Regions from separate parts of the Enterococcus sp. AMC1252 genome, predicted to be linked through region 2. Evidence: riboswitches for the same ligand, from Rfam matches in the RefSeq annotation. Region 2 holds a riboswitch; each other region holds the start of a gene.
The links. A riboswitch is a leader RNA that binds a small molecule or an ion and turns the genes downstream of it on or off. The one in region 2 is predicted to bind magnesium.
Positions count from the first base shown of each region.

Region 1 (3,286 bases), 670 kb from region 2:
CAAGGTTTCCGTATCCGATGATTGCTACTTTTATCATACTAACATTCCTCCACTTCTATAAATCAGATTATACCAAAAGAAAAAGACATCTGACAATTGGAAGTTGAAAAAAATGAGCTGGTTTCTTTACTGCTCTACTATATTCAATTGTTTCTTTAATTCAGTCATGATTTTTTGTTTCTCCTCATCGGAAATACTCTGATATGAAATCCCTTCTTCTCCAGTAAAACCATCTCCAGTAAATCCTTCACCTTGCATTTGATAACTTTCAATGTTCTCTAAGGCTTTCTGATAATTTTTCATCAAGAGCGTCATTTGATCTAGTGTCATATCCGTTTGACCATTTTCACCTATGACATTCAGTAACTCTTGATAGCGAAACACACTTTTCATCGAAGTTAATTCTTTAGTAAGTTGAATCGTTACTTCTCGTTGTCTTTTTTGTCTGCCATAATCGCCTAAAGGGTCTTCATAGCGCATTCTCGCATACTGTAATGTTTCCCAACCCCCTAGATGCTGTTCACCTTTTGGATAATGAATTCCTTCTGCATCAAACTCAAAATCATTGTTGACCGTAACGCCGCCAACTGCATCACTTAAAGCAGCTAATCCATCCATATTGATCACAAAATAATGATTGATTGGGATATCTAAGTAATGCTCAACTGTATTGATCATCATCTCGTCACCACCAAATGAATGGGCATGATTGATTTTGTCATATACACCATCTTTTCCAACAATTTCGACATAAGCATCTCTAGGAATACTGGTGATCGTCGTTTTCTTTAGTTGATTATTGACGGTCACAACCATGATTGTATTTGCACGAAAATCTGTTTTACGCTTAGAATCATTTGCGATGCCTAAAAGTAAGAAACTAACCGGCTCACTATTTCCTAACTCTGCTGGTTTTGTTTTTCGATTTAGTGGTTGATACATTTTATCAGCAGTTTTTTGGACTTTTTGATATACCGTAGCACCATAAACGGAAGCTCCAGCAACGAGCAATAAAAGCAATGATAGGGCACCTAAAATAGTTCTCTGGATGAACCTTTTTTTAGCATTAGAGGTCGAAAATTCCCTATTAAGATACACTCTTTGTAAGAAGGCAAAAGAAATATTTACCCAAGCATAACTTAAAAGAAAACCTGCAATCACATCACTCGGAAAATGAACTCGTAAGTAAATTCGACTCAAGCCAATCAAAAGAACATAACCAATTAAAGTATTTTTTAAAGACGTTTTCTTTAAATAAACAGTTTGTATAATCAAAATCATCGAACAAGCTAAACACATGGCTAAAAGCGAATGACCACTAGGAAAACTATATGAAGTTCGTTCAGCTAACTGCTCCACATTTGGTCGCTGTCTCGCAACAAGCTGCTTCAAAATAAACCCAAAAACACTGACTACTAAAACATTGCTGATCAGCCAAACCGCCAATACTTTATGTTTATTTCGCCAAAGTATAAATGAAACTATAAGGCACACAATAAAAATCGGTACGATCGTAGCACTTTTGGCAATTAACTCCACAATATTAGTTAACAATTCATTAGGTTTCCAACTAAAGCGATAAATCGCAGAATCTAATTGAATAAACCATGGGACTTTTTTTACAACTAAAAAGGTTAGTAATGAAAAAAATACGACACTTAAAATGGCTGGGGTAAATTTCTTTTCTTTTAACGTATACATGCGATAGATCCCTTCATTCATATATTCAGTAAAGCAGTTACTTTAAAGGCATTTTATAAGCCCTTCTCACAGGGATGTCATTCAACTAAAAAAACGCTAAATGATTATAATTCCTAATTGATGGGAGTGGCTCATCTAGCAGTCATCTCGTCCACCATCTAACCACGTTCCAAAAATAACACAAACAGGTATTAAGACGACCTACAGTCGGTACACAAAATAGTTTTTTATACACCAAAAGAAAAAAGCCAAACATTTTTTTCCTAAGACGTTTGACTTTCAATCAATCTCATCGTCTGAGTTTTAGCACTATACAACGTAAAGAAACATTCTTAGCTATTTTATGAAAAGCCTTAATTCGACAATTCCTGTTTTACACATTGGCGTCTTTCGACGTTTCTGCGCAATAGCCTATGTTTGTATAGGAGCCTCACCTAACAAGGTTATTTATCTATTTAATTTTCACAATAATACCCTTGAAAAAAAATTTTTTCAAGTTGTTTTAAGACTCTTTAGTTTTTCTTAACTTTACGTCCACGATTTTATAACACTAATTTGTGTCTAGATAAAAAAAAAGCTGGAACATAACTCTATGAGTTACATCTCAGCCTCAAGGAATCCGAATAAACGGTGGGCGCAGAAGCAACTCCTTCTTAATTCTCGGAGTTAAACACTTCTGTCCCATCCTCTTCTTTCTAAACTTTTTTACTCGTCTAACTCTTCAAATTGTGAGTTATAAAGTGACGCATAATAGCCACCTTGCGCAAGTAATTCTTCATGTGTTCCTTGTTCTTTGATGTCACCATCTTGCATATACAGAATCTTATCCGCATCTTTGATCGTTGATAAACGGTGCGCAATAACAAATGATGTACGACCAGACATTAAGTTATTCATAGCTCCTTGGATCAACCCTTCTGTTCTTGTATCAACAGATGACGTCGCTTCATCAAGAATCAATATTGGTTTATCTGCCAAGATTGCACGAGCAATCGTTAATAGTTGTTTTTGCCCTTGGGAAATATTTGAAGACTCCTCATTTAATTCCATATTGTAGCCACCAGGCAATGTTTGGATAAAATGATTAACATGAGCCGCTTTTGCTGCTGCGTAAACCTCTTCATCCGTCGCATCTAGACGTCCATAACGAAGATTTTCCATGATGGTTCCTTTAAATAACCAAGTATCTTGTAAAACCATCCCGATATTTTTACGTAAGTCTGCGCGGTTAAAGTCTTTGATATTATGACCGTCGATTTTAATTGCACCAGATGTTACATCGTAAAAACGCATCAATAGTTTAACCATTGTTGTTTTACCTGCACCAGTAGGACCAACGATTGCTACAGTTTGCCCTGGATCAACATGAGAACTGAAATCATTGATAATGATTTTGTCTGGTGTATAACCAAAACGAACATGTTCAAAGTCGACCATTCCTTTAGCTTTATCGATTTTAACTGGATTTGGAACGGTTTGAGCTTCTTCGTCTTCTTCAAGGAATTCAAAGACACGTTCTGCTGCTGCTGCCATTGATTGAAGTAAATTCGATACTTGAGCCAATTGAGCTATAGGTTGCGTCAAG
Region 1 is NZ_CM177097.1:1,603,287-1,606,572, reverse strand. It holds gene AC4BB5_RS07600 (diaminopimelate dehydrogenase) at 1-37, opposite strand, end outside; gene AC4BB5_RS07595 (phosphatase PAP2/LCP family protein) at 127-1,701, opposite strand; M-box (ykoK) riboswitch at 1,983-2,150, opposite strand; gene AC4BB5_RS07590 (ABC transporter ATP-binding protein) at 2,407-3,286, opposite strand, start outside.
Region 1: linked by a shared signal. The riboswitch ahead of AC4BB5_RS07595 (phosphatase PAP2/LCP family protein) and the one ahead of AC4BB5_RS04330 (LCP family protein) in region 2 are both predicted to bind magnesium.

Region 2 (3,286 bases):
AATCCTGCAAGCATCATACCTTTAAAAAATTTCATAAAAAATACCTCCTCTTTTTTACTACTATTTTATAAATAGTAGCTTGCCTATATTATTATCCATAGAAAATATAAAGTAAATATATATGAGTGATTTCTAATAATGTTTAGAATATATTTATTTTTCATGTAGTTTATCTAGAAATTATCTATATGTTTTGTTGAACAAAATCCTCTTTTATAATAGTTGGCGATTCGATAAATTAATAGTCTCATTAACTTTTCTATTTTGGTATAATATGTGTAGTAATAGTAGAAAGGATCAATAAGGATGAAAAAAGCGATAATTACCAAAACAGTCAATTTATTGGATGGAGGCTGCAATGCTTGTGGTATTATTGAGGATGAAAATTACACCTTGATGATTGATGAGCAGGTTATTCCATTGGAAGTGTTGACTGTCAATTCTATGATAACAGCCATTGCTTTAAAAAATGGCTACAAACGTGAATATCAGATGGATGCTGTCGATGATTATACGTTATATAAAAAAAAGGACTGTCTGGTAACACTGAAGGAAGAGTATGATTTTCTGACGTATTCAAATGATCGAGCGAAAATTGCAACAAAAGATCAAATTATAGACGAAAAAAAATTAGCAGAACAGGTAAATGAAATTTTGGTAGCTCTTTTCAACATAGAGGAGTTAGAGTTTTGTTTTTAAACTTCTCAAAACTTCAAAGACATAAGAAAGAGGTTGGGCATAACTGTTTAAGTTACTCCCAACCTCTTTCTTATTAGTCTATTTGAAAAAGCTCAGACATTCCAATTTTTTCAAATCGTTCTTGTGAGTCAGAAGGCTGTTCATCATGATCGTAGACCAATAATTTGAAATCTTCTGTTTTAGGGATACGCTCAAATGAATCACTGGCAATTAAGAGTATTATTTGCTGACAAAGCCACTCAAGAACTGTTTCGATATCTTGTTCGTCTTCTACCCAGTCATCAAATAGATGAAGCGAGGCAACCCGTTGATTTTCATCCCAGTCACTAGCATTATATTTCAGTTCTTGTATTTGGGCTTTACTGAGGCCTTTACTTGTATAATAATCGGTGGTTTCTTGCCAAAGATCTACAGTATTGAAGTAAAGGTTGATTTCACCTTCTTCATAAATAGTGCAGTCTAAAGCAAATACATAAAAAATTTCGTCAGAATGATCTAGTAAAAAATTATCGATACTATCTGTTAAAAAGCTGAAAAAGAATTCTTGTTGTTTTTCTAAAAAGTTTTCCATGCATATCCTCCAAATGTTGACTCTTTTAATATTGAAACAGATAAATCCTTGTCTGTCTATGTAAAGTTACTATTTGAGAAAAAACAGCTATTATTTAAGAAAATGTAAAGATTTTTTTAGTTTAAAATATTTGTTTTTCTGTAGGGCATCTAATAGAGCTATAGATGTAAAGTACTTTTCATTAAATAACATAAATATTGAAGTTCAGTTTCTATAAAATTTAATTTGACTTTGTGATTCGATACGATTATAGTTTAAAATGAATTAAATACTTGTTAGGTGAGGCTCCTATATAAACACAGGCTACTGCTCAGAAATGTCGAAAGACAGGTACGGGTAGGACAGAATTCGTCGAATTAAGGCGTTTTCCAAAGTAGCTAAAAGCAATGCTTTTTACGTTATATAGTGCTAAAACTCAACGAAGAGAAGATCATGGTAAGTTTATAGATAAGTGGCGAATGTCATGTGTTTAAACTTTGTAATCTAATCCCTTCGCTGAGTATTCTTGGTGAGGGGATTTTTTCTTTTACATGAGAAACCATTAGAGCTGTAGAAAGGAATAAACAATGAAAAAATCTGTAAAAATAGTGATTATTACCCTATTATCGATTCTTCTTGTGGTTGTGAGTGTGGGCTGTTATGCAGCTATATCGTTCCAAACGGCAAAAGAGGAGAGTGAATCAAAACTTCCTAATAAAAACCAAAACTTTACTGGTGATGAGCAAACGAGTGATAAAGAGTTAACCGTTATGGTCGTTGGGAATGATTCTAGAGATGATGATGAAGATCAGGGACGGTCAGATACGTTGATGGTCGCTCACTATGATGGAAAAACGAAACAACCTAAATTGATTTCGATCATGAGAGACAGTTACGTGACGTTTCCTGATGGCGGGCAAGATAAAATAAATGCAGCATACGCATATGGCGGTGCACAAATGACAAAAGATGTTTTGAAATCGAACTTTGATTTACCAATCAATTATTATGTTGTCATGGACTTTAAAGAATTCAGTGACATCATTGATGAGCTTTATCCAAAAGGAGTAACGATCGATGCTGAAAAAGATATCAACTTAGACGGTGTGGATATTCTGAAAGGGAAGCAGACATTGCATGGAAATAGTTTATTGCAATATGCTCGCTTTAGAATGGATGAAGAAGGGGATTTTGGCCGTATTAGACGTCAGCAGCAAGTGATGGATGCTTTGGTCGAGCAATCTAAAGATTTGATTCCAGTATGGGAACTGCCTCAAGTTGCTGGAAAAATGGTTGGGAAAATCGATACAAATGTACCAACAAGTTTATTGATCGATTTAGCGAAGGACTTTCTTTCTGGAAAAGTGAAGCCGTTAAAATCACTATCTGTTCCAATAGAGGGATCATGGAACTTTAATGATTATACCGAATCTGGTAGTGTAATCGAACTTGATGAGCAGAAAAATGCTCAAGCGATCCAGGATTTTATGAAAGATAAGTAAAATGGAATTATAAAAGTGAAGTTGATCTGTCTGCTCTTTTTATATTGAGCGGACAGATCATTTTTTTACATAAAATATATTAGCGTATCCCTATGCGTTAAGAGCAGCCTTATGCTATTCTTTAAGAAAACGGTTTATTTAGAAAGAAGGTTTTACTGTGAAAGTCGTAATCATTGGTGCTTCATTTGCTGGCGTATCGGCTGCTTTAGCCATCAGAAAAAAACATCCTAAAGCTGAAATTTATTTAATTGAGAAGCAACAAACAATTGGTTATTTATCTGGTGGCATCAATCTGTATTTTAATGAAACGATTGATTCAATAAAAACAGCTCAGTTTGTTTCGGAACAACAATTGAACGACAACGATATTACTTTATTATTGAGTGCAAAAGTAGTCAGCATGGATTCAAAACAGCATATTATTAAATATGAAAAACAGGATACAGCTTTTTTTATGTCATTTGATAAATTGATTTTAGCAACAGGGTCTAGTCAATGGTCACAGAAAATTTGTGGCAGTAATTCAGAAAAAGTT
Region 2 is NZ_CM177097.1:937,332-940,617, forward strand. It holds gene AC4BB5_RS04315 (YusW family protein) at 1-35, opposite strand, end outside; gene AC4BB5_RS04320 (DUF4809 family protein) at 307-699, shown strand; gene AC4BB5_RS04325 (hypothetical protein) at 773-1,270, opposite strand; M-box (ykoK) riboswitch at 1,535-1,703, shown strand; gene AC4BB5_RS04330 (LCP family protein) at 1,837-2,751, shown strand; gene AC4BB5_RS04335 (FAD-dependent oxidoreductase) at 2,909-3,286, shown strand, end outside.

Region 3 (3,286 bases), 730 kb from region 2:
GGTAACCGCTGCCTCTACACAATCGTTCATTCAATTTCAATGATTTGGTATTTTTAGGGGACGGACTAATGGAAAAAGAAGTACTGTTATCGGAGGAAGCTACTTGACTATACTAGAAACAAATAGACAATAGTATCCACATATTTTTAACAACAGGCTCTTTTTACATAAGTCCTTGATCATCTGACTACTGTCATCCATTTGTTTCCATCTCCTTTAGTGTTATATATTTAATAATTTCTGGCTTTCCTGCATTCTTTTTAGTATTGAGCTTTTTCTCAAATTTTTTTAAGATCACTTGACCATCTGAAAAGGAATTCCCGATACTACGATACCCAAAATGATCATAAAACCCCCAAGCTTGCTTGCGTCCAGTTAAAAATATAGATTGAAAATTCATAAGCTCTGCAAGGTTTTCAGCAAATTCAAGTAATTTTTTCCCTACACCAAATCCTTGATAATTTTCATTGATGGCCACTTGTTTGATTTGAGCAATTGTTTGGTTTTTCTTTGAAAGAAGTAACGTTCCCACAACACTTCCATCAATCATCGCTGCCATGTGAATATCCTTTTTTTCATTTAAGGGAACCTCCTTGATCCACGCTTTACCTGCAGTTGTTTTTAATAATTTATTTCTTAAATCTATTCCTGACCAATATTCTTCGCTGTTCCAATTTACGATTTTTACCCTCACTGTTTTACCATATTGATTCCTCCGTTCTTTTAGTTATTCATTTGATTGATTTCTATGACTTCTGATAACTGAGATAATTCTGAAATAATCGTATTTACTGCAAGTGTCCCATTCCTTGTTGCTTCGATTTCCAAAAATAGTCGAACTTTTTTTCCAGCTAAATCTGTACAAGAAAATTTAGTGAACGTTAAACAGTACTTGTCCAACAACTGGATAATCTCTGTTCTAAGCATAACTTCGCTAGTATTACTTGCAATAACGGACAGATAATGAACCGAGTCTGTTTGTTCCTCTTCTCTTTGAACGGTGTAGTCATCTATTTTGAACGATAAATTCCTTAACAAAATATTGACTAGCATTAAAATGATTGCACACACGACTCCTTCGATCACAAATCCAGCCCCAATCATACTGCCAACTGCTGCTGAGCACCATAAAGTTGCCGCTGTGTTGACGCCAGTCACACTAAATCCTTCCCTTAAAATCACTCCTCCAGCAAGAAATCCAATCCCGCTGACCACTTGCGCTGCTACTCGTGTTGGACTACTGTCGTCTTGAATCAAAGAAGATAATGAAACAAATTGACATGAACCGAATGTTACTAAGGTCATCGTTCTCATGCCAGCTAATTTTTTTCGCCACTGTCTTTCTGCCCCAATGATCATTCCTGCAAAAATACTGGCCATAATGTTTATTAAAAATTCATATCTTTGCTCCTTTCTTGGATTTGCTTTTTAATGGCGTTCTCTTGGTCTTTTCGTTCGTCAAGTACTGTTCATCATCTACTCTGCCTTTCGATCAATCATAGTGATTCACAGCATTTTTCCTGCGACGAATCTTTGATGAAAAAGCAAAAAACCTTCCGCCAAAACTCAGCGGAAGGTCATAAATAAGCGCACAAAAAAAAGCCTGCATGATCTAGTCGTTGAGTTTTGGCACTATACAACGTAAAAAGCAGAGCTTTTAGCTACCTTATGAAAAGCCTTGTAATCGACAATCCCTGTTCTACCCATTGGCATCTCTCGATGTTTTTGGGCAGTAGCCTGTGTTTGTATAGGAGCCTCACCTAACAAATCTATTTAGTTATCTTACAGGTGCCACTATACCATCGTTGTAAAACAAATGTCAATATTTTTTTATTTATTTCAAAAAATATTTTTGATTTAAGAGTAAAAAGCAAGTAACCACTACTACAAGACGTATATCTGTCGTCATCATAGCAGCGGTCACCTTATATTTATTAAATTTTTTCAACTTCAATCACTGAATTTCCGGCTACTTGTGGCGGAATCGACATTGTCATTGCAGGTAAACCGACGAGTGTAAATTTAATTTTATCTCCTGATTTCAAATCATTCTCTGCGACACCATCAGCAAATTGCTCTTTTGAGATATTCAGAATAACACCATCATTTTTCATCATACCAACGATTTTTTCTGGATCTTCGATTGCTTCAACTTCCTTTAAAACCAAACGAGTCGAATGATCCACCGTATCATTTTCTTTAGCATCTTCAACTAAAATTGCTGTAAACACTGATCTTGCTTGTTCATTGTTTTTAGATGTTTCTTCCGTTGTTTTACTTTGCTTACTACTCATAGAGGTTTTTTCACTTCCTTTTGGTGAGTCTTCCTTATTCTTCGTACATGCGCCTAAAGAAGCCAATGAGAAAATTGTTAGTATTGTTAATGCGATTTTTTTCATAGATTTTCCTCCAATACTGATACTTTATTATAAGCTATACTCTCTGTGGTAGTCCATCATCATCCTTTACCATCAAAAAAAGCCGTCTAGTAAATAGACAGCTAACCATTTCTACGATCATTCCCTGACATCGTTATTTCTTGTGCTAAATAGCGAATACGTTCCATGATTCGACGAGCCTTTAAAGGTTCTTGTTCGCCACGTTGCGTCACAGATAAGTGCTTTTCTAAATCTTTTAAATCAAGGTTGGATGAAAAAAACGTCACTAATTGTTCCTGCATTCGATATTGTAAAATAACGCTTAACACGTCATCTCTAATCCACGAAGTCATTGATTCTGCACCCAAATCATCAATCATTAAAACAGGTGATTTTTTGACAGCATCCAATTTAGGCCCAACCATATCTTTACCGATTGCTTGTTTCATTTCAACTGTAAAGGTTGGAAAATGAACAATCGTTGTGACAAACCCACGTTCAGCTAAGCTGTTGGCAATTGCACCGAGTAAGAAGGATTTACCTACGCCAAATGTTCCTTGTAAATAAAGACCTTTATGAAATTCTTTTGGATTAGAAGTATACTCGTTTAAAAATTTCATTGTTTCTGCCATGGCTTGAGCACGCCCTTGAGATGCTGTGTCAAATCTACTTAAACTTGCTTCTCGAACATCTTTCGGCATATCCATTGCTCGAACTCTTTTGCGAATCTCATCTTCTCTTTGTTTGGCAATTAGTGCTTCTGTTGGAACGTATGTAACATCAATATAATGGAAATTCAAGGTTAATTTAGGTTCATATCCAGGAGCGATCATTGTTGGGTCGTTCAATTGGTACTTGCGTTTTTCTTGAACAAACTCATATAATTTTGAATAACTTTTCCGAATATC
Region 3 is NZ_CM177097.1:1,670,664-1,673,949, reverse strand. It holds gene AC4BB5_RS07905 (GNAT family N-acetyltransferase) at 194-694, opposite strand; gene AC4BB5_RS07900 (MgtC/SapB family protein) at 724-1,380, opposite strand; M-box (ykoK) riboswitch at 1,605-1,775, opposite strand; gene AC4BB5_RS07895 (hypothetical protein) at 1,935-2,399, opposite strand; gene dnaI (primosomal protein DnaI) at 2,501-3,286, opposite strand, start outside.
Region 3: linked by a shared signal. The riboswitch ahead of AC4BB5_RS07900 (MgtC/SapB family protein) and the one ahead of AC4BB5_RS04330 (LCP family protein) in region 2 are both predicted to bind magnesium.